Regions from separate parts of the Geodermatophilus sp. SYSU D00663 genome, predicted to be linked through region 1. Evidence: predicted binding sites of a transcription regulator. Region 1 holds the regulator's gene; the other holds the start of a gene.
The links. Region 1 encodes LexA, which represses DNA repair genes until DNA is damaged. Its sites were predicted from a motif close to TCGAACANNTGTTCGA; they were not measured.
Positions count from the first base shown of each region.

Region 2: the regulator LexA is predicted to act here: its motif matches at 12,648-12,663, upstream of ruvC (crossover junction endodeoxyribonuclease RuvC).

Region 1 covers NZ_JBJGZT010000028.1:2,435-17,745, forward strand. The annotation lists gene miaA (tRNA (adenosine(37)-N6)-dimethylallyltransferase MiaA) at 1-831, shown strand, start outside; gene dapF (diaminopimelate epimerase) at 828-1,718, shown strand; gene ACI79Z_RS18895 (hypothetical protein) at 1,719-1,922, opposite strand; gene hflX (GTPase HflX) at 2,048-3,538, shown strand; gene ACI79Z_RS18905 (phosphatase PAP2 family protein) at 3,653-4,399, shown strand; gene ACI79Z_RS18910 (hypothetical protein) at 4,371-5,441, shown strand; gene lexA (transcriptional repressor LexA) at 5,470-6,249, opposite strand; gene ACI79Z_RS18920 (LysM peptidoglycan-binding domain-containing protein) at 6,486-7,121, shown strand; gene ACI79Z_RS18925 (hypothetical protein) at 7,239-7,826, shown strand; gene nrdR (transcriptional regulator NrdR) at 8,314-8,859, shown strand; gene ACI79Z_RS18935 (vitamin B12-dependent ribonucleotide reductase) at 8,996-11,872, shown strand; gene ACI79Z_RS18940 (FAD-binding oxidoreductase) at 12,274-13,728, shown strand; gene ACI79Z_RS18945 (hypothetical protein) at 13,844-14,149, opposite strand; gene ACI79Z_RS18950 (multicopper oxidase domain-containing protein) at 14,448-15,311, shown strand, end outside.
Region 2 covers NZ_JBJGZT010000013.1:51,744-67,054, reverse strand. The annotation lists gene hisS (histidine--tRNA ligase) at 1-445, opposite strand, end outside; gene ACI79Z_RS12090 (MBL fold metallo-hydrolase) at 442-1,125, opposite strand; gene ACI79Z_RS12085 (peptidylprolyl isomerase) at 1,293-2,153, shown strand; gene ACI79Z_RS12080 (peptidylprolyl isomerase) at 2,150-2,866, shown strand; gene ACI79Z_RS12075 (class I SAM-dependent methyltransferase) at 2,948-3,595, shown strand; gene ACI79Z_RS12070 (RelA/SpoT family protein) at 3,585-6,008, opposite strand; gene ACI79Z_RS12065 (adenine phosphoribosyltransferase) at 6,099-6,695, opposite strand; gene secF (protein translocase subunit SecF) at 6,692-8,077, opposite strand; gene secD (protein translocase subunit SecD) at 8,074-9,759, opposite strand; gene ACI79Z_RS12050 (preprotein translocase subunit YajC) at 9,770-10,135, opposite strand; gene ruvB (Holliday junction branch migration DNA helicase RuvB) at 10,308-11,432, opposite strand; gene ruvA (Holliday junction branch migration protein RuvA) at 11,429-12,067, opposite strand; gene ruvC (crossover junction endodeoxyribonuclease RuvC) at 12,064-12,630, opposite strand; gene ACI79Z_RS12030 (YebC/PmpR family DNA-binding transcriptional regulator) at 13,014-13,766, opposite strand; gene ACI79Z_RS12025 (heparan-alpha-glucosaminide N-acetyltransferase domain-containing protein) at 13,855-14,976, opposite strand; gene ACI79Z_RS12020 (hypothetical protein) at 14,998-15,311, opposite strand, start outside.

The sequences.
Region 1 (15,311 bases):
GAGGTGGTCAACGCCGACTCGATGCAGCTCTACCGCGGCATGGACATCGGCACCGCCAAGCCCGACCTCGCCGAGCGGCAGGGCGTGCCGCACCACCTGCTCGACGTCTGGTCCGTGCGGCAGGCGGCGTCGGTGGCCGAGTACGCGCGGCTGGCGCGGGCGGAGGTGGACCGGCTGCGGGCGCGCGGGGTGCTGCCGCTGCTGGTCGGCGGGTCGGGGCTGTACGTGCGCGCCGTCCTCGACGACCTCGACATCCCCGGCACCGACCCCGCCGTGCGGGCCCGGCTGCAGGCGGAGCTGGAGGAGTCCGGCCCCGCCGCGCTGCACGCCCGGCTGGCCGCGGTCGACCCCGCCGCCGCGGCGGCGGTCCTGCCGTCGAACGGGAGGCGGATCGTGCGCGCGCTGGAGGTCGTGGAGATCACCGGCCGGCCGTTCCGCGCGACGCTGCCCGAGCCGCGGCCGCACTACCCGGCGGTGGTCGTCGGCCTGGACCGCGAGCCCGCCGAGCTCGACGAGCGGGTCGCCGCCCGGGTGGACCGGATGTGGGCCGCCGGGTTCGTCGCCGAGGTCGAGGCACTGGTGGCCGAGGGCCTGCGCGAGGGTCCCACCGCCTCCCGGGCGCTGGGCTACGCGCAGGTCCTCGCCCAGCTCGACGGCGCGCTCACGCCCGCCGAGGCGCGCGAGCGGACGGTGGGCACCACCCGCCGCTTCGTCCGCCGGCAGCGCTCCTGGTTCCGCCGGGACGCGGCGATGACGTGGTTCGACGCCGCCCGCCCCGACCTCGCCGACGCCGTCGGGACGCTGCTCGCCGGCCGTACGATCGGGCGGTGAGCGACCGGTTCCTCCTCGGGCACGGCACCGAGAACGACTTCGTCGTCCTGCCCGACCCCGACGGGGACCGCTGGCCCGAGGACCGCCTCGACGCCGCCCTCGTGCAGCGGCTGTGCGAGCGCCGCGCCGGCCTCGGCGGCGACGGCGTCCTGCGGGTCGTGCGCAGCCGGCACGTGCCCGACGCGGCCGCCGTCCTCGGCGACGCCCTCGACGCCTGCGAGTGGTTCATGGACCACCGCAACGCCGACGGCTCGCACGCGGAGATGTGCGGCAACGGCATCCGGCTGTTCCTGCACGCGCTGGTCACCGAGGGCCTGCTCGACCGCGCCGCCTGCGCCGACGGCGTGCTGGTCGGCACCCGGGGCGGCCCGCGGCGGGTCGGCGCGGGCGCCGACGGCACCTACTGGGTCGACATGGGCCCGGCCCGGCCGTTCGGCCGCGGCGAGGCCACCGTCGGCGGCCAGGCGTTCCCCGGTCAGGCGGTGTCGATGGGCAACCCCCACCTGGTCTGCCTGACCGACGCCGACCTCGACGCCCTGGACCTCGGCCGGCAGCCGGGCTTCGACACCGGCCTGTTCCCCGAGGGCGTCAACGTCGAGTTCGTGCGGGTGCTCGCGAGCCCGGCCGAGGGCGCCGACGCGCACGTGCGGCTGCGGGTGCACGAGCGCGGGGTGGGGGAGACCCGCTCCTGCGGCACCGGCGCCTGCGCCACGGCGTACGCGGCGCTGGCGGCCGGCGCGGACGACGCCGCGGTGCGCGGCACCGTCGTCGTCGACGTCCCCGGCGGCCGGCTCACGGTGGACGTCTCCCCGGAGACGACGGTGCTGCGCGGTCCCGCCGTCGTCGTCGCCTCCGGCGAGCTGACCCGGGAGTGGCTCGGCGCCTGACTAGGGGTTGTCCGGGGTGTCGGCGCGGGTCTCGGGCTCGTCGGTCGGCGCCTCGGGCTTGTCGCCGGGGCCCACGTTGCCGGTGCCGCGCGGCTTGCCGGCCCCGGTGTCCTGGTCGGCGCCGCCGAAGGGGTTGCGCGGCACCTCGAGGCCGACGGGGTCGCGGCCGGGGTCGTCGGTGCCGGCGTCGCTGCTGGTGCTCACGGGAGTTCCTCCTCGGCTGTGGTGTCCGTCCCGCCCTACCCGCCTCCCGGCGGGATGCACCTGACCCGTTCCGGTGTTGTAGGGGGCGTATGACGACTGCAGAGACGACAACCCAGGTGACCGGCGTGGCCTCGCGTGTCACGCTGGACGTGATGACGACCGCCCCCGAGAGCACCCCGCTCGACGACGACACGCTCGCCGAGACCCGTCCCGCGCCGGCCGGCCAGTGGGACGAGGACGACGACACCACCGGCTCCTACGCCCTGGAGGCCCGTGGCGCGCTGCGCCGCGTCGCCGGGCTGTCCACCGAGCTCGCCGACGTCACCGAGGTCGAGTACCGGCAGCTGCGCCTCGAGCGCGTGGTGCTCGTCGGTGTGTGGACCGAGGGCACCCAGGCCGACGCCGACCGCTCGCTGGCCGAGCTCGCCGCCCTGGCTGAGACCGCGGGCTCCCAGGTCCTCGAGGCGGTGAGCCAGCGGCGGGACAAGCCCGACGCCGGCACCTACGTGGGCTCGGGCAAGGCCAACGAGATCCGCGACATCGTGGCCGCGACCGGCGCCGACACCGTGATCTGCGACGGCGAGCTGACCCCCGGCCAGCTCAACGCGCTGGAGAAGATCCTCAAGGTCAAGGTGGTCGACCGGACCGCGCTGATCCTCGACATCTTCGCCCAGCACGCCACCAGCCGGGAGGGCAAGGCCCAGGTCGAGCTGGCGCAGATGCAGTACATGCTGCCGCGCCTGCGCGGGTGGGGTGAGTCGATGTCCCGGCAGGCCGGTGGGCGTGTCGCCGGCGGTGGCGGCATCGGTACCCGCGGCCCCGGTGAGACCAAGATCGAGACCGACCGGCGGCGGATCCGGTCCCGGATGAGCAAGCTGCGCCGGGAGATCACCGGCATGGTCACCGCCCGGGTCACCCAGCGGCAGTCCCGCAGCCGCAACGCCGTCCCGAGCGTGGCGATCGCCGGGTACACCAACGCCGGCAAGTCCAGCCTGCTCAACCGGCTGACCGGCGCGGGCGTGCTCGTGGAGAACGCGCTGTTCGCCACGCTGGACCCGACGGTGCGCCGCGCCATGACGCCCGACGGCCGCGAGTTCACGCTCACCGACACCGTCGGCTTCGTGCGGCACCTGCCGCACCAGCTCGTCGACGCCTTCCGCTCCACGCTGGAGGAGGTGGCCGGCGCCGACCTGCTGCTGCACGTCGTCGACGGCTCCGACCCCGACCCGCTCGGCCAGATCGACGCGGTGCACGTGGTGCTGCGGGAGATCGACGCCGCGGCGGTGCCCGAGCTGATCGTCGTCAACAAGGTCGACGCCATGACCGAGGACGACGTGCTGACCCTGCGCCGGGCGCTGCCCGGTGCCGTCTGGGTCTCCGCGCGCACCGGTGAGGGCCTCGAGCAGCTGCGCGAGGTCGTGGCCGCCCGGCTGCCGCACCCGGACGTCGAGGTCGAGGTGCTCGTGCCCTACGACCGCGGCGACCTGGTCGCCCGCGTGCACCGCGACGGCGAGGTGCTCAGCGAGGAGCACGAGGCTGCCGGCACCCGGCTGACCGCCCGCGTCGACGGCGGGCTGGCCGCCGCGCTCGAGCGGTTCGCCGTCCCGGTCGGCTGACCGCCACTGCACCCAGGGCCGCCCGGGTGCCCGGCTCCGCGCCGGGTGCCCGGGCGGCTCGCCGTTCCGGCCCGCCGAGGTCACGGACGGGTCACGGCCCGGTACCGTGATCCGGTGACCAGCGGCGTGGTGCGGCGCACTCCCGGCGCGCCGGCCGGGCGCCCGGAGCGGGCCGCCCGGCCGCCCGCCGTGGTGGGTGCCGGGCGCCCGCCGTGGTGGCTGCTGGTCGTCGCGTTCGCGGTCACCGTCGGGGTGACCGTCGACCTGCTCAGCCGCGGGGTGCTCGAGCGGCTGGACCTCGAGGTCTCCGAGGTGGTCAGCGCCTGGGACCTGCGGAACTCCCCGGCCTACTGGCCGGTCTGGGCGGTCACCCAGATCGGCGGCCGCGGGACGATCCTCATCGTGCTCGCCGCCCTGGTCGGCTGGCTGTGCCTGCGGGAACGGACGCTGCTGCCGCTGGTGCGGGTGGTCACGGCGCTGGCGCTGCTCACCGTCGTCGTCTACGCGTTCAAGTTCGGCACCGGCCGCACCGCGCCCGCCTATCCCGGCTCCTTCTTCCACCGCGACGGCGCCAGCTACCCCTCCGGGCACGTGGCCAACGCCGTGCTCATGTGGGGCGTGGCGCGCTGGCAGGCGGTCGAGTACGGGCTCGGGCCGCGGGTGCAGCGCACGCTGTGGTGGCTGGCCGTCGTCGGGCCGGTGGCCACCGGGATCGCGATGGTCTCGCTGGACTTCCACTGGGTCACCGACGCCGTGGTGGGCGCGGCCGTCGGGCTGCTGCTGCTGGGCGTGGTTCACGCACTCGACGCGCTGGTGCTGTCACGCTGGGCGAGTGCCCGAGCCGGCCGCCCGTCCGCGTAGCGCCGCCCGGCGGGCACCGGCCGTCCTGCTGACCGCGGGCCTGCTCGCCCTCCCGGCGGCCCCGGCCGCCGCCGAGGAGCCGGCCGCCCCGTCGGTCCGCTGCCAGGTGACCGACCCGCGGCTGGCCGAGCTCTCCGGCCTCGTCGACGTCGGCGACCGGATGCTCGCCGTGGTCGACGGCGGAGACCAGGTGGCGGTGTACGTGCTCGACGACGCGTGCCAGGTGGTCGACGTGACCACCGCGCCCGTGGACCCCTACGACCCCGAGGACCTCGGCGTCGGTCCCGACGGCACCGTGTGGCTGGCCGACACCGGCGACAACACCACGGTCCGGACGACGGTCGCGCTCGTCGCGCAGCGCCCCGACGGCGGGACGGCGCTGTACCGGCTGACCTATCCCGACGGCCCGCACGACGCCGAGGCGCTGCTGCTGGCCCCCGACGGCACCCCGTACGTGGTGACCAAGGAGGTGCTCGGGGCCAGCCACGTCTACCGGCCCGCCGCTCCGCTGGTCGACGGCGGCACGGTCGCGCTGGCCGACGTCGGCACGGTCGCGTTCACGCTCACCGGCACGCCGGGCGGGCCCGTGGGCCGGGCCGGTCAGCTGCTGGTCACCGGCGGGGCGGTCGCCCGCGATGGCAGCCGCATCGCGCTGCGCACGTACACCGACGCCTACGTCTGGCCGCTGACCGGTGCCGACGTCCCGGGGGCGCTGGCCGGCGAGCCGGTGCGGATCGCGCTGCCCGAGGCGCCGCAGGGGGAGGCGGTGTCGTTCACCGCGGACGGCCGCGCGCTGCTGGTGGCGGGCGAGGGCGTGCCCGGGGACGTCACCGCGGTACCGGTCCCGGCGGGGTCCGCGCCGCCCGCGCCGGCAGGGTCCGACGCCGCCGACGTCTCACCGTCGGCGCTGCTCGGCGGGGACTCCACGGGCCTCTCGCCGGTGACCGCGGGCGTGGCCGCCGCCGTCGTCGCGACCGCGCTGGTGTGGATCGGCGGGCGGCTGCGCCGCCGCCGGTCCGGTGGTCCGCCCGCCGGCGCCTGAGCTCCGGCGCCGGCGGGGGACCTGCGGCTCAGACCCGCCGCAGGACCGTGACGACGCGGCCGAGGACGGTGGCCTCGTCGCCGGGGATCGGCTCGTAGGCCGGGTTGTGCGGCAGCAGCCAGACGTGCCCGTCGCGGCGCTTGTAGGTCTTCACGGTGGCCTCGCCGTCGAGCATCGCGGCGACGATCTCGCCGTTCTCGGCGGTGGGCTGCTGGCGGACGACCACCCAGTCGCCGTCGCAGATGGCCGCGTCGACCATCGAGTCACCGGCGACGCGCAGCATGAACAGCGTGCCCTCGCCGACGAGCTCGCGGGGCAGCGGGAAGACGTCCTCGACGGCCTGCTCGGCGAGCACCGGGCCACCGGCCGCGATCCGCCCGACCAGCGGCACGTAGGTCGGGGCGGCCGAGCCGTCGGCGGCCGCGGCGGGTGCCGCCGGGGCGGCCTCGCCCGGGGTCTCGCCGGGCAGCCGCACGTCGAGCGCGCGGGGCCGGTTGGGGTCGCGCCGCAGCCAGCCCTTCTTCTGCAGCACCGACAGCTGGTGGGCGACCGACGACGCCGACGACAGGCCGACCGCCTCGCCGATCTCGCGGACCGAGGGCGGGTAGCCCCGCCGCTCGATCGAGTCGCGGATGACCTCGAGGACCCGGCGCTGGCGCTGGGTCAGGCCGTCGCCGGCCTCACCGCGGTCGGGGAACGTGCGCACGGCGCCCGTGCCGTCCGCGCCGGCGCCGCGCTCCGCGGCCGGACGGCGGGTCGCCGTGCCGCCGCCCCGGGTGCCCTGGCCGGTCCCGCTCGTGCCCGCCACGTCTCCTCCTCGCCGGCCGCGTCCCCGCGGCCCGTCCGTCGCCCTCCCGGCCCGGGGCCGGTCGGCGGGCGGTGCGCCCGCACGGACCGTAGCGCGCCGGCGCCGCAGGTTCAAACGTGTGTTCGAAGGACACGCCGCGCCGCTCTCGCACTCGTCGGACCCGTGCGGTAGACATCCGGACAGACGTTCGATCGAACACGCGTTCGATGCGGTCGACCTGATCAGGAGGAGCGGTCATGGGCAGCGTGCGGCAGGCAGTGCTCGAGTTCGACGCGGCGGTCCGGGTCCCGTGGCGGCCGCCGCTCCGCGGGGAGGGCGTGACCGCGCCCGGCGGCGCGCGCCGGCCCGCGTCCCCGGGTGGCGCCGACCGGCCGGCGCAGCGCGCCGCCCTGCCGGGCTCCGGTCCCCGCGTCACCGGGCACCTGCGGCCGGTGCCCGACCGTCCCGCCACGGCTCCCGCGCGCACCGCCGGCCCGGCCGCCGAGGGGCCGCGCACCCGCCGCGACCCGGCCCGCCCGAGCGGGCGGCCGGTGCGCTCGGAGCCCGCCCGGGCCGGCGTCCGCGCGCGGTGCGCACCGGCCCCGGCGCCGGTGCGGCTGACCCGCCGCGGGCGCCGCCTGGTCACCGTGCTGGTCCTCGCCGCCGGTGTCGGCGGCGCCGCCCTCGGCCGCGAGTTCCTCGCCCCCGACGACGGCCTGCGCCTGGCCGGCGAGAGCAGTGTCGTGGTCGGGAGCGGTGACACGGTGTGGTCGATCGCCGCGGAGGTCGCCGGCGCCGGCCAGGACGTGCGCGCGGTGGTCGACGCGATCCAGGCACTCAACGACCTGGAGGGGGCGGCCGTCGTCCCCGGGCAGGTGCTGCGCCTGCCCTAGGTGCTCCGCCCGGCGTCGTCGTCACGAGAAGTGACGAGAGCGCGCCGGTGACTTCGTCAACCATCCGGGCCCGGTCGTTCACGGTCCGGAGTCATCAGGGCACCTACGGTCAGGAGCGTGTCAGCAGCCGTGAACAGCAGTGCAGCGGTGACCTTCCGCTCCCCGCAGGACGTCGAGGTCCTCGTGGACGGCGCCTGGGTGCCGGGCGCCATGCTCGGCTGGCGGCACGACGCGACCGGCGGCTGCGAGGCCCGGGTCCGGCTGCGCGACGCCGGGGTGGCCGTCGGGGAGCAGGAGGCCTGGGTGGACCTGGCCGCCGTCCGGCTGCCCGAGCGGCACCTGACGCTGGCGTCCGGCCGCGCCGACGGTGCCGCTGACGCCACGGGGACGGTCGTGATGCCGGCCGTCGGCCCGCGCGCCGTCGTCCCGGGGGCGCGCCCCGCGCGCCGGGGCGTCCGCCGGCACGGTGGCGACGTCACCGCCGAGCAGCCCGCCGTCGTCCCGTCCGCCGTGGGCCGGCACCGCGCGCCCGGCGGCTCGGGCCGGCACCGCGCGGCGACCGCCGAGATGCCGGTCGTCACCTGCCCGGCCCCGGCCGGCGGTGCGGTCGCCGACGAGCCGGACATGCTGACCCGCCCGATCCGGCTCGGTGACCTGGTGCCCCACCCCCGCGGCGGTCGTCCCGCCGTCCGCCCCACCGCCTGACCCGTCGCCGGGGGCGTGTCCCGGCGGCCCCTCCGCACACCTCCACCGGCGTCCCGGGGAGGCGCCTGCGCGCCCTCCGGGTGCCCGCCCGCGTCCCGCCGGCGGCGGCCGGATACACCCGCACGACCCCTCCCGCGCGCCGACACGCGCGGCACCCCGGCGTGTCGTGTGACGGGAGGGAGCCCTGCTCGCGCCTGGTCACCACGGGGTCACGGCCGGATCTCGGTGGAAGAGACACGCGGGTTCTCGTCTTGCAGATGTAGTGGAGCGCGGCCTACTGTCCCCCTACATCTAGTAGTTGCACCGATGGAAGTCCTCCACAGGCCGTCCTCAGGACCTCCACGGGGTGTCCACCGGATGTCCCCAGAGGGGTCCACAGACAGACGCAGGCGGGCGGGTCCGGCAGGACCGGACGAGCCCGCCGGCACGAGCCGCCCGAGCCGGGTCCCCGGCCGGGCGGGTCTTCCGCGGAGGGAGGTGAACCGCAGTGCGCTGCCCGTTCTGCCACAACCCCGACAGCCGCGTGATCGACTCGCGCGAGGCCGACGAGGGGGCCACCACCCGTCGCCGCCGCTCGTGCCCGGCCTGCGGCCGCCGGTTCACCACCGTCGAGGAGGCGGTGCTCGCCGTCGTCAAGCGCAGCGGGGTGAGCGAGCCGTTCAACCGGACCAAGGTCGTCGCCGGCGTGCGGCGTGCCTGCCAGGGCCGGCCGGTCGACGAGGACCAGCTCCAGCAGCTGGCCCAGCAGGTCGAGGACGCCATCCGCGCCAGCGGCGTGGCCGAGGTCCCCAGCCACGAGGTGGGGCTGGCCATCCTGCAGCCGCTGCGCGAGCTCGACGAGGTCGCCTATCTGCGCTTCGCCAGCGTCTACCGCGCCTTCACCTCGGTCGAGGACTTCGAGAAGGAGATCACCGAGCTGCGGGCCCGCCACCACCGCGGCGGCACCCCGCCGCTGCCCGGGCTGCAGATCGAGCCGCCGGCGCCGCGCCGCCGGGGCTCCGCCCGCACCCCCTCCACCGCCCGCGACGGCTGACCGCCGCCCGCGCGACCAGACGTGCGCCGGCAGCGTCGCCGGCCCTCTCAGCACCACCGGAACCGTCAGCAGGACCAGATAGGAACAGGGTGGCTCTCTTCCCCAGCCGCCCGCACCACTCACCGAGGGAGAGCTCGTGACCGAGATCGAGGACCGCCCGGCAGGCCGTACGCGCCGGGCCGCCAAGGCGCCGACCAGGGGGAAGGGCCTGAAGGTCAAGCGGGTCTACACGACCGCCGGCGTCCACCCGTACGACGAGGTGACGTGGGAGCGTCGCGACGTCGTCATGACCAACTGGCGTGACGGCTCGATCAACTTCGAGCAGCGCGGCGTCGAGTTCCCCGCCGAGTGGAGCATCAACGCCACCAACATCGTCACCACGAAGTACTTCCGCGGCGCCGTCGGCACCCCGCAGCGGGAGACCAGCCTGCGTCAGCTCATCGACCGGGTGGTGCTCACCTACGGCGCGGCCGGTCGCGAGCACGGCTACTTCGCCACCGAGGGCGACGCGGAGGTCTTCGAGCACGAGCTGACCTGGATGCTGCTGCACCAGGTGTTCAGCTTCAACAGCCCCGTGTGGTTCAACGTCGGCACGAGCGCGCCGCAGCAGGTCAGCGCCTGCTTCATCCTCGCCGTCGACGACACGATGGACTCGATCCTCAACTGGTACCGGGAGGAGGGGCTGATCTTCAAGGGCGGCTCCGGCGCCGGCCTGAACCTCTCCCGCATCCGCTCGTCCAAGGAGCTGCTGTCCTCCGGCGGCACCGCCTCCGGCCCGGTCAGCTTCATGCGCGGCGCCGACGCCTCCGCCGGGACCATCAAGTCCGGTGGCGCCACCCGGCGCGCGGCCAAGATGGTCGTCCTCGACATCGACCACCCCGACATCGAGGAGTTCATCGAGACCAAGGCGCGCGAGGAGGACAAGATCCGCGCGCTGCGGGACGCCGGGTACGACATGGACCTCGGCGGCAAGGACATCACCAGCGTCCAGTACCAGAACGCCAACAACTCGGTCCGGGTCTCCGACGAGTTCATGCGCGCGGTGGAGGACGGCACCGACTTCGGCCTGCGCGCCCGCCTCGACGGCTCGGTCATCGAGGAGGTCGACGCCCGGGGGCTGTTCCGCAAGGTCACCCAGGCCGCCTGGGAGTGCGCCGACCCCGGCATCCAGTACGACGACACCATCAACGACTGGCACACCAACCCCGAGACGGGCCGGATCAACGCGTCCAACCCCTGCTCGGAGTACATGAGCCTGGACAACAGCTCGTGCAACCTGGCGTCCCTGAACCTCATGAAGTTCCTCAAGGACGACGGGACGTTCGACGCCAAGACCTTCGTCAAGGCCGTCGAGCTGGTCATCACGGCGATGGACATCTCGATCTGCTTCGCCGACTTCCCGACCGAGCCGATCGGTGAGACCACCCGCGCCTACCGGCAGCTGGGCATCGGCTACGCCAACCTCGGCGCGCTGCTGATGGCCACCGGCCACGCCTACGACTCGCGCGGCGGCCAGACCCTGGCCGCGGCCATCACCTCGCTGATGACCGGCACCGCCTACCGCCGCTCGGCCGAGCTGGCCGGCATCGTCGGCGCGTACGAGGGCTTCGCCCGCAACGCCGACGCGCACGCCCGGGTGATGCGCAAGCACGCCGCCGCCAACGACGCCATCCGCCCGGTCGGCGCCGACGACGCCGACGTGCTGCGGGCCGCCACCGCCCAGTGGCAGGAGTGCCTGGAGATCGGCGCGGACAACGGCTGGCGCAACGCGCAGGCCTCGGTCCTCGCCCCCACCGGGACCATCGGCTTCATGATGGACTGCGACACGACCGGCATCGAGCCGGACTTCTCGCTGGTCAAGTACAAGAAGCTGGTCGGCGGCGGGTCCATGCAGATCGTCAACCAGACGGTCCCGCGGGCGCTGAAGAGCCTCGGCTACCAGGACGAGCAGGTCGAGGCGATCGTCGAGTACATCGCCGAGCACGGCCACGTCGTCGACGCCCCGAGCCTGCGCCCGGAGCACTACGAGGTGTTCGACTGCGCCATGGGCGAGCGGGCCATCTCCCCGATGGGCCACGTCCGCATGATGGCCGCGGTGCAGCCGTTCATCTCCGGCGCGATCAGCAAGACGGTCAACATGCCGGAGACGGCGACCGTCGAGGACGTCGAGAACATCTACTTCCAGGGCTGGAAGCTCGGCCTCAAGGCACTGGCGATCTACCGCGACAACTGCAAGGTCGGCCAGCCGCTGTCCGACGCCAAGGCCAAGAAGACCACTGCCGACGGTGGGGCCAAGGCCGAGGTGGAGGCCGCCCCGGTCGCCGCGACGTCGCACCCGGTCCGCCGCCGGCTGCCGAAGAAGCGGCAGAGCATGACGACGTCGTTCAGCGTCGCCGGCGCCGAGGGCTACATGACCGCCGGGATGTACGAGGACGGCAGCCTCGGCGAGGTGTTCCTCAAGCTCGGCAAGCAGGGCTCGACCCTGGCCGGTGTCATGGACGCCTTCTCGATCGGCATCTCGATCGCGCTGCAGCACGGTGTGCCGCTGGAGACCTACATCCAGAAGTTCACCAACATGCGCTTCGAGCCGGCCGGCATGACCGACGACCCGGACATCCGGATCGCCCAGTCGGTGATGGACTACATCTTCCGTCGCCTGGCACTGGACCACCTGCCGGTCGAGACGCGCGCGACCCTCGGCATCTTCACCGCCGAGGAGCGGGCGGCGCAGGTGTCGGGCACCTACGGCGGCTCCGCCTCGACGGCGGAGGTCGTCGAGGAGGAGGTCGACGTCGAGGCGCTGCGCGGCTCGGTGCCGACCGAGGCGCCCGCCAAGCCGGAGCCGGCCGCCGAGAAGCCGGTGAAGGAGGCCCACTCCTCGGCCGAGCTGCTCGAGCTGGTCACGGGCAACGTCACCGACGCGCCGCTGTGCATGACCTGCGGCACGAAGATGCGTCCCGCCGGCAGCTGCTACGTCTGCGAGGGCTGCGGCTCCACCAGCGGCTGCAGCTGACCTGACCGGTCAGCGACGTCCTGCACCGGCGGCAGGACGTCGCTGACCGATGACCGACCCGTCCACCGGCCCGGTCCCCTCGCGGGGCCGGGCCGGTGGCGTTCCGTGGGCCCGAGGAACGGTGGGAGCGACGTGGACCGGGTGCTCCGTCCCGCTCGGCTGAGAAGGCGAGCGGGCCGGAGGCTCCGCACGGGCACCACCCACCGCACGGCAGGTCTCCGGCATGACCAGGCGGCGCGCTGGGCCAGCCACGGGTCACCACACGCCGGGACCCGCCGGTCGACCGGGGATCCGGGGGAACGCGCACGGGTGTCCGGCCGCGGATCACGTGCGACGGTGCTCCATCGCTTCCCAGCGGTCACGGACCACCGGAGGCGATCTCGAGTCCGCAGGGAGTCGCCATGCCGCTCGACCATGCTGTCCTCACCCGCCTGGCCCGGTCCGTCGCCGGTGAGGTGCTGCAACCGGCCGACCCCGGGTTCGCCGCGGCACGGGCCGGGGCCGTCTGGAACGGCGCCATCACGCGCCAGCCGGCGCTGATCGTGCGGCCTACGTCGGCCGAGGAGGTCGCGCGGACCCTCGCTGTCGTGCGCGAGGAGGGGGTGGACCTGACCGTGCGCGGTGGCGGCCACAGCGGAGCCGGGAACGCCGTGGCCGAGGACGCCGTCATGATCGACCTGTCCCGGATCGCCGGCGTCCGGGTGGATGCGGAGGCCCACCGGGTGCACGTGGGAGGCGGCGCGACGTTGGCCGCCGTCGACGCCGCGACCGCGCCGCTCGGACTGGCCGTGGCCGGCGGCACGGTCAGCCACACGGGCGTCTCCGGCCTCACGCTGAGCGGCGGACTGGGCTGGTTGACGTCCCAGCAGGGGCTGGCGTGCGACAACCTGGTGGCCGCCACCCTGGTCACCGCCGACGGGCGCACCGTGACCGCCTCCGAGGACACGGAACCCGAGCTGTTCTGGGCACTGCGCGGCGCCGGCACCAACTTCGGGATCGTGACCGAGCTCGTGTTCGCCCCGCACGAGCTCAACCCCTTGGCGAACGTGGGCATGTTCTTCTGGCGACCGGACGACGCCCTCGAGCCGCTGCGCTTCCTCCGTGAGTACCTGTTCGACCTCCCGGCCGGGATCACCGGTGCCGTGGTCGGGATGTCCGCGCCGCCCGAGCCGTTCGTGCCCGAGGAGCACCGCGGCGAGCGTGGCGTCGCGGTGCTGGTCGCGGGCTGGGGCAGCGCCGAGGAGCACGCCGCGGCGATCCGGCCGCTGCGGGAGCGCGACCCGCTGTTCGAGATGGTCACCCCGATCCCGCACGTGGCGCTGCAGCAGATGCTCGATGACGCCAACCCGTGGGGCATCCGCGCCTACGACAAGGGGCTGAACCTCGACCGGCTGAGCGACGATGCGCTCGCGGTCATCCTGGAGCGGCTCCCCCTCATGCGCTCGCCGCTCTCCTACGTGCCGATGTTCCCGCTCACCGGCCGGTACAGCGAGATCTCCGACGACGCGACGGCGTGGGGCAGCCCCCGACGTCCGCACTGGGCGCTGGCTCTCCTCGCCATGGCCCCCGACGACGAGTCCTATGCGGCCGACCGCGCCTGGGTCCGCGACCTCTGGAACGCCTTGCGCCCCTACGCCCCCGACGACGGGACGTACCTGAACTTCGAGGCCGACACCGACGACCGGCGGGTGCGAGCCTCCTACGGGGAGCGCAAGTACCGCCGCCTCGCCGAGCTCAAGGCCGTGTGGGACCCGGACAACGTCTTCCGGCACAACCCCAACATCCCGCCCGCCCCGGCCGGCATCCCCTCGCCCCGCGAGGCCGTGCCGGCGCGGACCGGCGGGACCGTCCGCTGACGCCGGCGGCGCTCGTCGTCCGGCACGTCGGATCGGGATCGTTCCGGACGGCCCTCCACGTGGTGACCGAGACCGCTCCCGGGTCCCGTCCTCCGGGCCCTCCGGTGGAGTCCGGTCAGGGCAGCCGCGCGAGCAGCGCCCGGGCGAACGTCGCGGCCGCCGGGTCGGCCGGCTCGTGCGTCGCCGCGGCGCGCAGCCAGCCCGCGAGCGGCGCGGCCAGCGCGGGGGAGAGAGCCGCGATCCACGCGCCGGTCCCGGCCCGCGCCTCGGCCACGTGCTCGGTGCTCCCGTCGGGGAGGTGTGCGACCACCTCGGGGCGGGTCGCCAGCAGTCCGCCGGTCCGCCAGTCGCCGGGGGGCGTCCGGGCGGCGAGCGCCTCGAGGCGGTCGGCCGCCGTCCGCAGCAACTGCTCGGGGTCCACGGCCGGATGGTGCCCGACGCTGCGACCGGGGGGCCCGGGACCAGGGTCTCCTGCTCCGGCCGGGCGCCGGGTCTCGACTCCCTGGGCGCCGCCGGGCCGGACCATCGCCGAGCGTCTGGACAGCCCACACCCGGCGGCGGTGCACTACCGGTCCGCACAGGAGGCGCCATGACTGCGGAGCACGTCGTCGAGCCCGCCCGCGCCGGTGCACGCGGCGCCGCGGACTCCCTCGGATCCCCTCACGTCGCCGGCGGCACCCGGAGCTGAGGCTCCACGCTCACCGACAGGAGGACGTCCCGTGGACACCTTCCTCTCCACCGACCTCACCGACCTGCCCGAGGCCGTCGCGCCCGAGGTGATCGAGCTGCGGAACGGCGAGGAGCTGCGGCTGCGCCCGGCTCCGGTCGCCAAGCGGATCGGGAACAGCACGGTGCGGATGCTGGCCTACAACGGCTCGATCCCCGGTCCCACGCTGAGGGTCCGGCAGGGCTCGGAGGTCGTCGTGCACGTCGTCAACGGCACCGACCTCGACACCACCGTGCACTGGCACGGGCTGCGCCTGGAGAACCGCTACGACGGCGTGCCGCACGAGACGCAGACCCCGATCCCGCCGGGCGGGGAGTTCAGCTACCGCATCCAGTTCCCCGACCCGGGCCTGTACTGGTACCACCCGCACGTCCGCGAGGACGTCACCCAGGAGCTGGGTCTCTACGGCAGCATCCTGGTCGACCCGGCCGAGCCGGACTACTGGCCGCCGGCGCACCGCGACGTGGTGCTGACCCTCGACGACCTGCTGCTCGAGGACGGCGCGATCGCCCCGTTCAGCCGCACCGAGACCAACTACGCGGCGATGGGCCGCTACGGCAACGTGATGCTCACCGGCGGGGAGACCGACCCGGCGTTCACCGCACGGACCGGCGAGGTCGTCCGGCTGTGGCTGACCGACACGGCCAACAGCCGGGTCTTCCGGGTGGCCGTGCCCGGTGCCCGGATGAAGCTCGTCGGCGGCGACAGCGGCCGGGTGGAGCACGAGGAGTTCGTCGCCGACGTCGTGCTGGCCCCGTCGGAGCGGGCGGTCGTGGACGTGCTGTTCGACCGGGCGGGCGAGTTCGCACTGGAGCACCGCACCCCGAACCGGACCTACCGGTTGGCGACGATCACC
Region 2 (15,311 bases), on a different contig from region 1:
CGCCCAGCGCCACGACCTCGGCGTCCAGCGCGGGGTCGTCGACGCCGAGGGCCTCCATGTCCACCTGCGTGAAGTGGCGGTACCGGCCGGCCTGCGGGCGCTCGTAGCGGAACGCCGAGCCGACGGTCCACAGCTTCACCGGCAGCGGCCCGGTGTGCAGCCGGTGCTCGATGAACGCGCGCATGAGCCCGGCGGTGAGCTCGGGGCGCAGCGTGAGCGAGCGGCCGCCGCGGTCGTCGAAGGTGTACATCTCCTTCGTCACGACGTCGGTGGACTCACCCACGCCGCGGGAGAACACCGCGGTCTCCTCGAACACCGGCGTCTCGACGTAGCCGTAGCCGGCCCGCCGCAGCGGCGCGGTGAGCGTCTCGCGGACGGCGAGGAAGCGCGCCGAGTCCGGCGGCAGGACGTCGAAGGTGCCCTTGGGCGCGCTCAGCCCGCTCACAGTCCGCGTCCCCTCGGAGCCGACGCGGCCTCGGCCAGGTACGGGTTGGTCGCCCGCTCGCGCCCGATCGTCGTCGCCGGGCCGTGGCCGGGCAGCACGACGGTCTCGTCGTCCAGCGGCAGGACCACCTCGCGCAGCGAGGTGAGCATCGCCTCCCAGGAGCCGCCGGGCAGGTCCACCCGGCCGACCGACCCGGCGAACAGCACGTCGCCGGCCAGCAGGCCGGGGGCCTCCCCGAGGTCGAGGGAGAAGACCACCGATCCCCGCGTGTGGCCGGGCGCGTGGCGGACGGTCAGCTCGACGCCGGCCAGCGGGAGGACGGCGCCGTCGGCGAGCGGCTCGACCTCGGTGGGGTCGGGCAGCCGGACGCCGGTGATCAGCGGCGCCAGCGCCGGCCCGTGCCAGCGCGCGGGGTCGGCGAGCATGCCCGAGTCGTCGGGGTGCAGGTAGGCCGGGATGTCGTAGCCCTCGCAGACGGGCAGCACGGAGAAGGTGTGGTCGAGGTGGCCGTGGGTGAGGACGACGGCGACCGGCTTGAGGCCGTCGTCGGCGAGCACCCGGGCCAGCGGCTCGACCGCGTCCATGCCCGGGTCGACGACGACGCACTCCTGGCCGGGCCCGGGGGCGACGGCGTAGCAGTTGGTGCCGAAGGCGCCGGCCGGGAACGAGCGGATGAGCACCCGTGCAGGTTACGCGGGGGATCGGGGCCGCTCCGGTCCGGCAACCGAGGGTCCACAGGCGCGGCACCTACACTCGCGGATCGACCAGCGGGGAGACCGCGGAGCGCGGCCGAGGCCGGGTCCGGACCCCGCGGAACGTCTCGTCCGTCCGAGGAGTGTCCCGACCCGTGCCGACCAACAAGCAGCGGCGGGTTGCCGCCCAGCGCCGCCTGCAGCGCCAGCTCGAGCGGCGCGCCGAGCTCGCCCGCAAGCGCCGTCGCAACCTGCTCGTCGTGGTGACCGTGATGGCCGTCGTGCTCGTCGCCGGGGCGGTGGCCCTGGTGGCCGGGCTCGGCGGGGACGACGACGACAGCGCCCAGGCCGCCGCCAGCAGCAGCTCGGCCGCCGCCACCGAGGGCACCGAGGCGACCGCGGCCCCGGCGGTCACCAACGCCGACGGAACCGTCACCTGCACCTACGCGCCCGACACGTCGGGCAACCCGAACCTGACCGACGTCGGCACCCCGCCGGACCCGGCCTCCACCCCGGCCAGCGGGACCGTGCAGCTGCTCATGAGCACCGACCAGGGCGACGTCCCCCTGACCCTCGACCGCGCCAAGGCCCCCTGCGCCGCGGCGAGCTTCGCCTTCCTCGCCTCGCAGCGGTTCTTCGACGGCAGCACCTGCCACCGCGAGGTCAACCAGCCGACCTTCGGCGTCCTGCAGTGCGGCGACCCGACCGGCACCGGCTCCGGCGGCCCGACCTACAAGTTCGCCGAGGAGGTCACGCCGGAGACGACCTACCCCCGCGGCACGATCGCCATGGCGAACAGCGGCACGCCCGGCTCCACGGGCAGCCAGTTCTTCCTCTGCTTCGTCGACACCGACCTGCCCCCGGACTACACGGCGGTCGGCACCGTGGACGAGGCGGGCCTCGCGGTGCTCGACACCATCGCCGCGGCGGGCAACGACGGCTCGTTCGAGCCGAGCCCCGGCGGCGGCGCCCCGAACCTGCCGGTGACCATCACCTCGATGACCGTCGTCGCGTGAGGCCGGCGCGGGCGGGCGCCGGTGTCACCGGCGCCCTGCTGGCGCTGTCGGCCTGCACGGGCACGGTCCCCGGCTCGGCGTCGCCGGTCCCCGACGGGACCGGCGACGCCGCGGGCGGCGGTGCGGGCGCCGCGACGGTGGCCTGCGAGTGGGTGGCCGCCCGGTCGGGCAACCCCTACGCCGTGGAGGTGGCCCCGCCCGACGACGAGGTGCCCGCCGAGGGCACCGCGGCGCTGCGGATGACCACCAGCCTGGGCGAGCTGACGCTCACCCTGGACCGGGCCGGCGCCCCGTGCGCGGCGGCGAGCATGCTCCACCTGGCCGCGCAGGGCTTCTTCGACGGCTCCTCCTGCCACCGGCAGGTCGACAGCGAGGGCCTGCAGGTGCTGCAGTGCGGCGATCCGACCGGCACCGGCGCCGGCGGGCCCACCTACGCTTTCCCCACCGACGTCGACGGCGACGAGACCTACCCCCGCGGCACGGTCGCGATGGCCAACAGCGGGCAGGGCCTCGACGGCAGCCAGTTCTTCCTCGTCTGGGGCGACAGCTCGCTGCCGCCGGACTACACCGTCGTCGGCACCGTCGACGACGGCGGCCTCGCCGTCCTCGACGTGGTGGCGGCCAACGGCAACGACGGCTCGCTGGACCCCTCGCCCGGCGGCGGCGCCCCCACCGTCCCGGTGACGGTCACCTCGATGACCCCCGTGGGATGACGGACGAAGGGCCCCGTCCTCCCCACCCCTCGCAGGCCCGGGGCGGGGCCCGGGACGGGGCCGGAGGGCACACTCGTGGCGGTGACCGCCCGACCTGATGCCTACGCGGGGTTCCCGCCCGGGTTCTTCGCGCGCGACGACGAGCGGCCCGACGCGGAGTTCTACGGCCCGCCGCGGCTGGTCACCCACATCGACGACGCCGCGATCGCCGCGGTCGGCGACCTCTACGCGGAGCTCGGCATCGACGGCTCGGCGCCGGTCCCCCGCCGGGTGCTGGACCTCATGTCCTCGTGGGTCTCGCACTTCCGCACCCCGCCGGCCGAGCTGGTGGTGCTCGGCATGAACGCCCGCGAGCTCGCCGCCAACCCCGCGGCCACCGGGCGGGTGGTGCAGGACCTCAACGCCGACCCGCGGCTGCCGCTGCCCGACGGCGACGTCGACGCCGCGGTGTGCTGCGTGTCGATCGACTACCTGACCCGGCCGATCGAGGTGCTCGCCGAGGCAGGGCGCGTGCTGCGCCCGGGCGGGCCGCTGGTGGTCACCTTCTCGAACCGCTGCTTCCCCACCAAGGCCGTGCACGGCTGGCTGGCGACGACCGACGAGCAGCACGGCGCGCTGGTCGCCGAGCTGGTGCGGCGCGCCGGCGCCTTCACCGAGCCGGAGGTGTCGCTGCGCACCCCGCCCGGCGCCGGGGACCCGCTGTACGCGGTGGTGGCGTTCAGGCGGTGACGCGCTCGACGTCGAAGACGCCCTCGACGTTGCGCACCGTCTGCAGCACCGCGCCCAGGTGCGCGGGGTCGGCCAGCTCGAAGGTGAACCGGCTGACCGCCACCCGGTCGCGGCTGGTCTGCACCGACGCCGACAGGATGTTGACCCGCTCGTCGGCCAGCGCCTTGGTGACGTCGGACAGCAGCCGGTGCCGGTCCAGCGCCTCGACCTGGATCGAGACGAGGAACACCGAGCCGGGCTGGCTGGCCCACTCGACCTCGACCAGCCGCTCGCTCTTGCGCCGCAGGTCCGCGGCGTTGGTGCAGTCGGTGCGGTGCACGCTCACCCCGCCGCCGCGGGTGACGAAGCCGAGGACGTCGTCGCCGGGCACCGGGGTGCAGCACTTTGCGAGCTTGGCCCAGACGTCGCTCATCCCGTGGACGACGATCCCGGGGTCGCCGCTGGCCGGCCGGCGGTGCAGCGGCCGCCGCGTGGGGATCGCGGTCTCGGCGATGTCCTCGACCGCGCCCTCGGCGCCGCCGAGCGCGGTGATCAGCTTGTCGACCACCGACGCCGCGGAGATCTGGTTCTCCCCCACCGCCGCGTACAGCGCGGTGACGTCGGCGTAGCGGAGGTCCTTGGCCAGCGTGACCAGCGCCTCGCCGCCGAGCAGCCGCTGCAGCGGCAGGCCCGCCTTGCGCATGGCGCGGGTCAGGGCCTCCTTGCCGGCCTCGACGGCGTCGTCGCGGCGCTCCTTGGTGAACCACTGGCGGATCTTGGTCCGCGCGCGGGAGGAGCCGACGAAGGACAGCCAGTCCTTCGAGGGGCCGGCCGTGGGCGAGCGGGAGGTGAAGATCTCGACGACGTCGCCGTTGGACAGCTTGCTGTCCAGGCTGACCAGCGTGCCGTTGACCCGGGCGCCGATGCAGCGGTGGCCGACCTCGGTGTGCACCGCGTAGGCGAAGTCCACCGGCGTCGACCCGCCGGGCAGGCTCATGACGTCGCCCTTGGGCGTGAAGACGAAGACCTCCTGCGGACCCAGGTCGTAGCGCAGGGTCTCGAGGAACTCGCCGGGCTCCTGGGCCTCGCGCTGCCAGTCCAGCAGCTGGCGCAGCCACAGCATGTCGTCGGGCGTGCCGGCCTTCGCGGCGCCGAACTCCCCCGGGCCGGGCTTGCCGCCCTGCCGCGCCTTCTCCTTGTACTTCCAGTGCGCGGCGATGCCGTACTCGGCGGTGCGGTGCATGTCGTGCGTGCGGATCTGCAGCTCGACCGGCTTGCCCTGCGGCCCGATGACCGTCGTGTGCAGCGACTGGTACATGTTGAACTTCGGCATCGCGACGAAGTCCTTGAAGCGCCCGGGCACCGGCTGCCAGTGCGCGTGCATGATGCCCAGCGCCGCGTAGCAGTCGCGGACGGTGTCCACCAGGATCCGGATGCCGACCAGGTCCCAGATGTCGGTGAAGTCCCGGCCGCGGACGATCATCTTCTGGTAGATCGAGTAGTAGTGCTTGGGCCGGCCGGTGACGACGGCCTGGATGCCGGCCGCCTTGAGCTGCTCGGTGACCGCCGCGGTCACCTCGGCGAGGTAGGTGTCGCGGGAGGGCGCCCGCTCGGCGACCAGCCGGACGATCTCGTCGTAGCGCTTGGGGTAGAGCGTGGCGAACGCGAGGTCCTCGAGCTCCCACTTGATCGTGTTCATGCCCAGGCGGTGGGCCAGCGGGGCGAGGATCTCCAGCGTCTCGCGCGCCTTCTTCTCCTGCTTCTCCGGCGGGAGGAAGCGCAGCGTGCGCATGTTGTGCAGCCGGTCGGCGAGCTTGATGACCAGCACCCGGGGGTCGCGGGCCATCGCGACGATCATCTTGCGGATCGTCTCGGCCTGGGCGGCGTCGCCCAGCTTCACCTTGTCGATCTTGGTGACGCCGTCGACGAGGTGGGCGACCTCGGGGCCGAAGTCCGCGCTGATGGCCTCGAGGGTCTTGCCGGTGTCCTCGACGGTGTCGTGCAGCAGCGCGGCGACCAGCGTCGTGGTGTCCATCCCGAGCCCGGCGAGCACGGTGGCCACGGCCAGCGGGTGGGTGATGTAGGGGTCGCCGCTCTTGCGCTTCTGGGTGGCGTGCGCGGCCTCGGCGACGTCGTAGGCCCGCTGCAGCAGCGCGAGGTCGGCCTTGGGGTGGCTCTGCCGGTGCAGCGCGGCCAGCGGCTCGAGCACCGGGCGGACCTCGCTGCGCTGGCCGGCGACGATGCGGCGGGCCAGCCGGTCGCGCACCCGGCGCGGGCGGGCGGGGGCGCCCTCCTCCGGCGGCTCGCTGCCGACGTCGTCGGGCCGGCGGACCAGCGGCCGGGACGGCAGCGGGGCGCGCTGGTCCTGCGGCGGGGCCGGGTCCTCCTCGGGCCGCGCGCCAGCCACGCGGGTGGCGGGCGCGTCGGGTGCCACGGCGACTCCTGCGGAGGCTGAGGAGGAACGACCGGCACCATGCTAGCCGCGCCCGCCAGGGGTGCGGCGCCACCGGGCCGGGGCTCCTCCTCAGGTGGTCCAGAGGGTGTGCACGGCGTGCGGGGCGAGGCGCTCGCGGCCGCCGAGGGCGGCCAGCTCGACGACCACCGACACCGCGGTGACCACGCCTCCGAGCTCCTCGACCAGCGCGACGGAGGCCGCCAGCGTGCCGCCGGTGGCGAGCACGTCGTCGACCAGCAGCACCCGCTGCCCGCGGCGCAGCGAGTCGGTGTGCATCTCGACGGTCGCGGTGCCGTACTCGAGCACGTACTCGGCGGCGATCCGCTCCCGGGGCAGCTTGCCGGCCTTACGCACCGGCACGACGCCGACGCCGGCGTGCAGCGCGACCGCCGCGGCCAGCAGGAACCCGCGGGCCTCGACGCCGACCACGACGTCGAAGCCCGGGTCGCCGGGGCGGCCGTCGTCGGTGTGCGCGACCGCCGCCGCCCGCGGGTCCACCAGCACCGGCGCGGCCAGGCCCTCCACCATGCGGCGGAAGGCCGGGCCGTCGGCGAACACCGGCGTGAGGTCGCGGAAGACGACCCCGGGCTCGGGGAAGTCCGGGACGTCGACGGCCAGCGAGGCGATGAGCTCGTCGAGGGGCGGCAGCGCCTCGGCGGTGCTCACCGGCGCTTCTTCGCCCCGCCCGGCCGCTGCGGCCGGACGCCCGGTCGCGGCGCCGCGGTGGCGCCGCGCGGCCGGCCGGCGTCGGGACCGACCGAGGCCGGCGACTCGACGACGACGTCGGCCTCCGCCGGGCCCAGCGACCCGGCGTCCCGCTCGGCGAGGGCCACCCCGCCGCGGGGGGCGCCGCCGCGGGCCCGGCGGGCGCTGGCGACCGGCCCGGCCGCGGCGCGGGCGCCCTGGCGGGCGGCGGCCGAGCGGCGGGCGAGCACCCGCTTGCGCAGCGCGACCACCTCGGGCTCGCGCTCCTTGAGGTCGGCGACGATCGGCGTGGCCAGGAAGATCGACGAGTAGGCGCCCGCCGCGAGACCGACGAACAGCACCAGCGCGAGGTCCTTGAGCGTGCCGACGCCGAGCAGGCCCGCCCCGACGAACAGCAGCCCGGCCACCGGCAGCAGCGCGATCACCGAGGTGTTGATCGAGCGCATGAGGGTCTGGTTGACCGCGAGGTTGGCCGCCTCGCCCCAGGTCATGCGCGCGCTCTGCGCCAGGCCGCGGGTGTTCTCGTCGACCTTGTCGAAGACGACGACGGTGTCGTAGAGGGAGAACCCGAGGATGGTCAGCAGGCCGATGATCGTCGACGGCGTGACCTCGAAGCCGACGAGCGAGTAGACGCCCGCGGTGACCACGAGGTCGTGCAGCAGCGCGGCGATGGCGCCGACGGCCATCTTCGGCTGGAACCGGATGGCCAGGAACGCGATGACCGCGGCGAGGAACACCGCCAGCGCGATGAGCGCCTGGTCGGTGATGTCCTGGCCCCACTCGGCGCTCACCGACTCGGGGCTGACGGCGCCCGCGTCGACGCCGGCGGCGTCCGCCACCGCCTCGACGACCGCCCGCTCGCCCTCGTTGTCCAGCGCGCCGGTGCGCAGCAGGATCTCGTCGCCGCCGACCACCTGCGCCGAGGCGACGTCGGCGCCGGCGTCGGTGGCGGCCTCGCGCACCTGCTCCAGCTGGTCCGTGCCGCCGGGCAGCCGGAAGCTGTTGCCGCCGGCGAAGTCGATGCCGAAGTTGAAGCCGCGGAACACCATCGAGGCGATGCAGACCAGCACGATCACCGCGGTGACCTTGTAGATGAGCCGGCTGCGGCCGACGACGTCGAGGCCGGCCTCGCCGTTGTAGAGGCGGTGCGCCAGGGAGGCCCGCCGTCCGGGGCGGCGGGCCGCGCTGCCCTCCGCCGGCAGGCCGGCGTCGGCGAGCGCGGCGTCGTCGGCGGCCGCGGCGGCGTCCTCGGCCGCCGCCGCGCCGGCCGCGCGGGCCTCGTCGGCCTCGGTGCCCACCGGCACCGGGGTGTCCTGCCCCGTGTCGTCCCTGCGGCCGGTCATGCCCTGCTCCTGTCCTGCGACGCGCGGGCACCCGACCCGGCGCCGACCAGTTCGCGCTCCGCGCGCACGGCCGGGGCGGCCGAGCGCAGGGACCGGTCGACCTGGCCGAGGCCCGAGAACCGGCTCGAGCCGAACGACCGGAACCGGGCGAGCACGGCCATCAGCGGGTGGGTGAAGAGGAAGACGACGACCAGGTCCAGGACCGTGGACAGGCCGAGGGTGAAAGCGAAGCCCTTCACGTCGCCGATGGCCAGCCAGTAGAGGATGGCCGCGGCGAGGAAGCTGACCGCGTCGGCCGAGAGGATCGTGCGGCGGGCGCGGACCCAGGCGCGCGGCACCGCCGAGCGCAGCGTCCGGCCCTCGCGGATCTCGTCCTTGAGGCGCTCGAAGTAGACGACGAACGAGTCCGCCGTGATGCCGATCGAGACGATGAACCCGGCGATGCCGGCGAGGCTCAGCGTGAACCCGATCTCCCGGCCCAGCAGCACGAGGCTGGCGTAGACCACGACCGCCGACAGCAGCAGGCTGACGATCATGACCAGGCCCAGCAGCCGGTAGTAGACCAGCGCGTAGACGAACACCAGCGCGATGCCGATGGCGCCGGCGATGAGCCCCGCCTTGAGCTGCTCGGCGCCGAGCTCGGTGGAGATCGACTGGGCGGTGGCCTGCTCGAAGGTCAGCGGCAGCGCGCCGTAGCGCAGCTGGTTGGCCAGCTCCTCGGCGCCGGCCTGGTCGAACGAGCCGGTGATCGTCGTCTGGCCGTTGATGGCGCCCTGGATGGTGGGCGCGGAGACGACCCGGCCGTCGAGGGTGAAGGCGACGTTGGTGCCGACGTTGGCGGCGGTGTACTCCGCCCAGGTGGCGCGGCCCTCGGAGTTGAAGTCCAGCAGCACGACCCACTCGCCGGTGGTCTGCTGCGTGCCGGCGCTGGCGTCGGCGATCTCGGTGCCCTCGATGATCGTCGGGCCGAGCAGGTACTTCTGCGTGCCGTCCTCGCTGCACGCGGCGACGTAGTCGTCGGGGCGGGCGACCTCGCTGGTGGTGTCCTCGGGGGCGCAGGTCAGCGTCGCGTACTGCGCCGCGGCCTCCTCCTGGGTCACCGCGGGCCGGTCCGGGTCGAGCGCGGGGTCGCTCACCGCGCCGTCGCTCGGGGTGGCGGAGTCCGTCGTCGCGGCGTCGGTCGGGGTGGCCGCGTCGGTCGGCGCCGCGCTGTCGGTGGGTGCCGCGGAGTCCGTCGGCGTGGCGCCGTCGGTCGGCGTCGCGGAGTCGCTCGGCGTCGCGCCGTCGGTGCTCTCGGCGGGCGCGGCCGCCTCGGGGCCGGTGACCACCGGGCGGAAGCGCAGCTGGGCGGTCTGGCCGAGCTCGCGGGCCTGCTCGCCGTCGTCGCCGGGCACCGAGATGACGATGTTGGCCTCGCCCTCGGTGACCACCTCGGCCTCGGCCACGCCGAGGCCGTTGACCCGCTGCTCGATGATCTGGCGGGCGAGCTCGAGGTCCTCGGGTGCCGGCGCCTGCCCGTCGGGCGTGCGCGCGGTCAGCGTGACCGTGGTCCCGCCGCGCAGGTCCAGGCCGAGCTGGGGGGTGCGGTCGGAGCCGGTGAGGAAGATCAGGCCGTACATGACGGCCACGATCAGGACCAGCGCGCCGAAGTAGCGGCGTGCCGGCAGGGCGCGGTTGGCCACGGGTCCTCCGTCAGAGGGTCTTGCCGGTGGAGCCGTCGCCCGGCCGGTCGTCCCGGGGCGTGGTCTCGTCCGGGGCGGGCTCGACCACGGTCTCCCCCGACACCACCGGGCCGGGCACCTCGCCGGCCACCGGGCGGACCTGGAGGACCGCCTGCCGGGCGTAGGTCACGACGACGCCCGGGGCGATCTGGACCTGGATGGTGGCCGGGTCGTCGAGACCGGCCACCGTGCCGTACACGCCGCCGGCCATGGTGACCGGCACGCCGATCGCCAGCGCCGACTGGGTCTGGGTCTGCTGGCGCTTGCGGGCCCGCGCGGGGAGCACGACCAGCGCCACGAACGCCAGGACGAGCAGGAGCAGGGGGAACAGTTCCACGACGGGAGTGCCTCTCTACCGCGTCGGCTGCACGCGGTCGGTGCGGCCCGGGTCGGGACCGCTCGGGTACGTCGGTCGTGGCGCGCGGGGCACCGTCCGCGCCGACACGGGATCGCACGGCCGGGACCGGTCGGCCCGGGGAGGGCCGAGTTGCGCGCCAGCGCCGATGAGTCTAGGCGTCGAAGAGCGGTTCCGACGACGCGCCCGGGTCACGCGGGACGGCTGTGACACCCCCGAGGGGGATGCCGCCGCGCGGCACCGGGTGGCCGAGGTGCCGCCAGGCCGCCTCGGTGGCCACCCGCCCGCGGGGGGTGCGGGCGAGCAGGCCGGCGCGGACGAGGAAGGGCTCGCACACCTCCTCGACGGTGGTGGGCTCCTCCCCCACCGCGACCGCCAGCGTGGAGACGCCGACCGGGCCGCCGGAGAAGCGCACGACCAGCGCCTCGAGCACCGCCCGGTCCAGCCGGTCCAGCCCCAGGTCGTCGACGTCGTAGAGCGCCAGCGCGGCCTGCGCCACGGCACGGGTGACCCGGCCGTCGGCCTCGACCTCGGCGTAGTCGCGCACCCGGCGCAGCAGCCGGTTGGCGATGCGCGGCGTCCCGCGGGAGCGGCCGGCGATCTCGGCCGAGCCGTCGTCGGTGAGCTCGACGCCGAGCAGGTCGGCGCTGCGGGCGAGCACCTGCTGCAGCTCGGCCGGCTCGTAGAACTCCATCTGCCCGACGAAGCCGAACCGGTCGCGCAGCGGCCCGGTCAGCAGCCCGGCACGGGTGGTCGCGCCGACCAGGGTGAACGGGTTGATCTCCAGCGGGATCGCGGTGGCGCCGGGCCCCTTGCCGACGACGACGTCGACCCGGAAGTCCTCCATCGCCATGTACAGCAGTTCCTCGGCGGGCCGCGCGATGCGGTGGATCTCGTCGATGAACAGCACGTCGCCGGGGCCGAGGTTGGACAGCATCGCGGCGAGGTCGCCGGAGCGCTCGATCGCCGGGCCGCTGGTGATCTTGACCGAGGTGCCGAGCTCCGAGCCGATGATCAGCGCGAGGCTGGTCTTGCCGAGCCCGGGCGGGCCGGACAGCAGCACGTGGTCCGGCGGGCGGCCCCGGCGCTTGGCGCCCTCGAGGACCAGCGCGAGCTGGCGGGCGACCTTGGGCTGGCCGATGAAGTCGGTGAGCGAGTGCGGCCGCAGCGCGGACTCGACCACCCGCTCCTCGTCCCCGGCCTGCGGGGAGACGGCGAAGTCGCGGCTGATGCCGGACTCCACCTCGCCGGTCAGCGACCGGTCGAACGGGGCGCTCACGACCGGCCCAGCAGCTGCAGCGCCTGGCGCAGCAGCAGCGCGACGTCGACCCGGCCGGTGCCGGCGAGCTGCTCGTCGGCGACCGGGGCGAGGGCGGTGAGCGCGGTGTCCGCCTCCTTGGTGGACCAGCCGAGCCCGACCAGGGCCGAGGACAGCTGGTCGCGCCAGGGCGCCACCGGGGTGACCGGCGCGAGGCCGGCCGGGGCGGGGCCGTCCAGCTGGGTGTCGGTGGTGGTGGCGCCGAGCCGGTCGCGCAGCTCGAGGATCAGCCGCTCGGCGCCCTTCTTGCCGATGCCGGGCACCTGCATGAGCGCCTTGACGTCGGCCGTGGACACCGCGCGGCGGACCTCGCGCGGCGGGTGGATGGCCAGCACCGCCTGCGCCAGCCGCGGGCCGACGCCGTTGGCGGTCTGCAGCAGCTCGAACAGCTGCCGCTCGTCGTCGTCGGCGAAGCCGTAGAGGGTGAGGGAGTCCTCGCGCACGACCAGGCTGGTGGCCAGGCGGGCGTCCTCCCCCACCGCGAGCCGGGCGATGGTGCCGGGCGTGCATTGCACGGCCAGGCCGATGCCGCCGACCTCGACGACCGCGCCCTCGGGGCCGACCGCGGCGACCCGGCCGCTCACCGAGGCGATCACCGGGACACCCCCCGCCAGCGCGGCAGCGTCCGCTGCACCACCGGCGCGCCGATGCCGCCGGCGATCGCCGCGACCCGCAGCCGGTCCTGGGCCGGGCCGCGCCACACGTGGCAGACCGCCAGCGCCAGCGCGTCGGCGGCGTCGGCCGGCTTGGGGGCCGACGTCAGCCCCAGCACCCGGGTGACCATGAGGGTGACCTGCTCCTTGTCCGCGCGGCCGTTGCCGGAGATGGCCGCCTTGACCTCGCTGGGCGTGTGCCAGGCGACCGGCCGGTCTGCCTGCGCCGCGGCCAGCGCCGCGACCCCGGCCGCCTGCGCGGTCCCGGTGGCGGTGCCCTTGTTGTTCTGGGTGAAGACCCGCTCGATGGCCACGACGTCGGGCCGGTGCTCGCGCAGCAGCGCGGTGACCTGGGTGTGCAGCTCCAGCAGCCGCAGCTCCAGGTCCAGGTCCGCGGAGCTGCGGATCACGCCGACGCCCACGGCGGCCGGGCGCGCGCCGGGACGGCCGTCGACCACACCCCAGCCGCACCGGGTCAGCCCCGGGTCGATGCCGAGCACCCGCATGCCCGCTCCCCCTCTCACCGAACGCGTGTTCGACCGCAACCGTAACCGTCCCCGACGACGGCCCCGGGACGCAACACGCGGCACGGTCCGGGGAGCGACACGCGGGCGCTCAGCCGACCCCGGCGGCCACCAGCAGCGCCGCGCCCGGGTCCGGCCACCTGGGTGGAGCCGCCGGTGTCGACCTCCAGCGGCAGGGCGGCGGGCGGGCTCCGGCGCGGCGGACCGTCACCGCGGCGCCCGGGGTGGGCGGCGCGACCCCGCCGAGCCCACCCGCGTCCGCCGGGCGCCGCGGGAGGCGGCGCGTCGCCCCGTGCCGGGACCGGCGGACCGGATCGGGCCGCTGCCGGTGTGGTGTCCGGGGCGGCCGGTGCGCCGGTGGCGCCTCAGCCGACCTTCTCGAGCACCTCGTCGGAGACGTCGTAGTTGGCGTAGACGTTCTGGACGTCGTCGAGGTCCTCGAGCGCGTCGATGAGGCGGAACACCTTGCCGGCGCCCTCCTCGTCGAGCTCGACGGTGACGCTGGGCACGAACCCGGCCTCGGCCGAGTCGTAGTCGATGCCGGCGTCCTGCAGCGCGGTGCGGACGGCGACCAGGTCACCGGGCTCGCAGACGACCTCGAAGGTGTCGCCGAGGTCGCGGACCTCCTCGGCGCCGGCGTCGAGGACCGCCATGAGGACGGTGTCCTCGTCGACGCCCCCGGCCTGCGGGACGACGATGACGCCCTTGCGCGTGAACAGGTAGGACACCGAGCCGGGGTCAGCCATAGAGCCGCCGTTGCGGGTCATCGCGGTGCGCACCTCGGAGGCCGACCGGTTGCGGTTGTCGGTGAGGCACTCGACGAGCACCGCGACGCCGCCGGAGGCGTAGCCCTCGTAGGTGATCGACTGGTACTCGACGCCACCGGCCTCGGCGCCCGAGCCGCGCTTGACCGCGCGGTCGATGTTGTCGTTGGGGACCGAGGACTTCTTCGCCTTCTGGATGGCGTCGTAGAGCGTCGGGTTGCCCGCCGGGTCACCGCCACCGGTCCGGGCGGCGACCTCGATGTTCTTGATCAGCTTGGCGAACAGCTTGCCGCGCTTGGCGTCGATCGCGGCCTTCTTGTGCTTGGTGGTCGCCCACTTGGAATGGCCGCTCACGACTGTCCTCCCTCGTCCCGGCGCCCGGCACCGGCGCCCGGACGCACCGGTCGATCCTACCGGCGGCGCGCCGGTGCCCGTTCCCGCCTCAGGAGCCGGCCGCCCGCCGCGAACTCCAGGCCAGCAACCCCTCCAGCGGTCCGCGACCCAGCCGGGAGCGCCACGCCGACGCCAGCAGCAGGGCGGTCAGGCTGAAGCGCGCCCACAGCCCCCAGTCCCGCCCGTACTCGACGTCGAGCACGGCGATGGCGACGATCTGGGCGGTGTAGACCGACAGCGCCAGCGCACCCACCGAGGCGACCGGGTGGGTCAGCCGCGGCAGCAGGTCGGCGACGACCAGGCACACCCCGAGGACCGCGACGGCGACCCCGCCGGACCCGATCACCTCGAACGGCGTGCTGCTGTGCGGCTCGGCGCCGGCGAACCAGGCCGGGTCCCAGCCGCCGGCGGCGCCGAAGCCCTCCTCGATCCCGGCCGGCCGCTCCCCCGGCGCGAACGCCCGGGTGGCCAGCCGGCCGCCGAGGTAGCCGAGCACCGCCGTGACCGCCCCGCCGGCGACCAGGCACGCGCGCACCCGGGCGGCGCCGAGGTCCAGCCGCCCCACCGCGAGCCCCACGAGCACGAAGGCGAGCCACACCGCCGCCGGGTAGTAGCCGGTGAACAGCAGGAAGGCGAACGCGCCGTCCTCCTCGCCCTGCCCGGTCGCGTACCGCCCGGCCGCGAGCGTGAGCGGCGGCCCGGCCAGGGCGACGACGGCCGCGGCGGCCAGCAGCCGCGCCGGGGACCAGCGCAGGAACGGCAGCGCGAGCACGAACAGGACCGCGTAGACGCCGAGGATGATCGCGACGAAGGTGTCCAGCAGCTCCAGGACGCCGCCGATCGCGAACACCCAGGCGGCGCGGACGAGGACCCGGCTCCGGGCCCGCGCGAGCTCGTCGTCCGCGGGCGGGGTGCGCCCCCCGGACAGCAGCGCGATGGACACCCCGGCCAGCGTGGCGAACAGGATCGACGAGCGACCGTCGACCACCGCGCGCCAGGTGGCCGGGTCCCAGCCGAGGTCGCCGGTGTCGCCGAGGTGCGCACCGAACATGCCGAGGACGGCGAGCCCGCGGGCGAGGTCGACACCGCGCAGCCGCCGGCCCGCCGGCCGCTCCCGCACCGGGCCCGCGGCAGGACGCGCGTCCCCGGCCTCGTCCTGTCCCGTCGTCATGCGGTCGTCCGCCGCGGGCGCTCAGGCGCGGGGCGTCCCGGCGCCGGTCGGGACGGCGTCCAGGCCGTCCTCGACGTCGAAGAAGCGCGGCAGCGGCCGGTCGGCGTGCAGCCGCAGCAGCCGGGGCAGCCGGCGCTGCCGCAGCAGCGCGGTGTCCCGGACGGCGTCGTTGTAGAAGCGCCGGGCCAGGGCCATGCGGGCCTCGGCCTCGGCCAGCTCGGCGAGCAGCTCCGCGGGGACCCCCGGCAGCTCCGCCGGGAGGGCGCGCAGCTCCCGGCCCAGGGTGTTCTCGGCCAGCTCCCGGTCGCCGGCCGGGGTCCGGCGCGCCTCGTAGG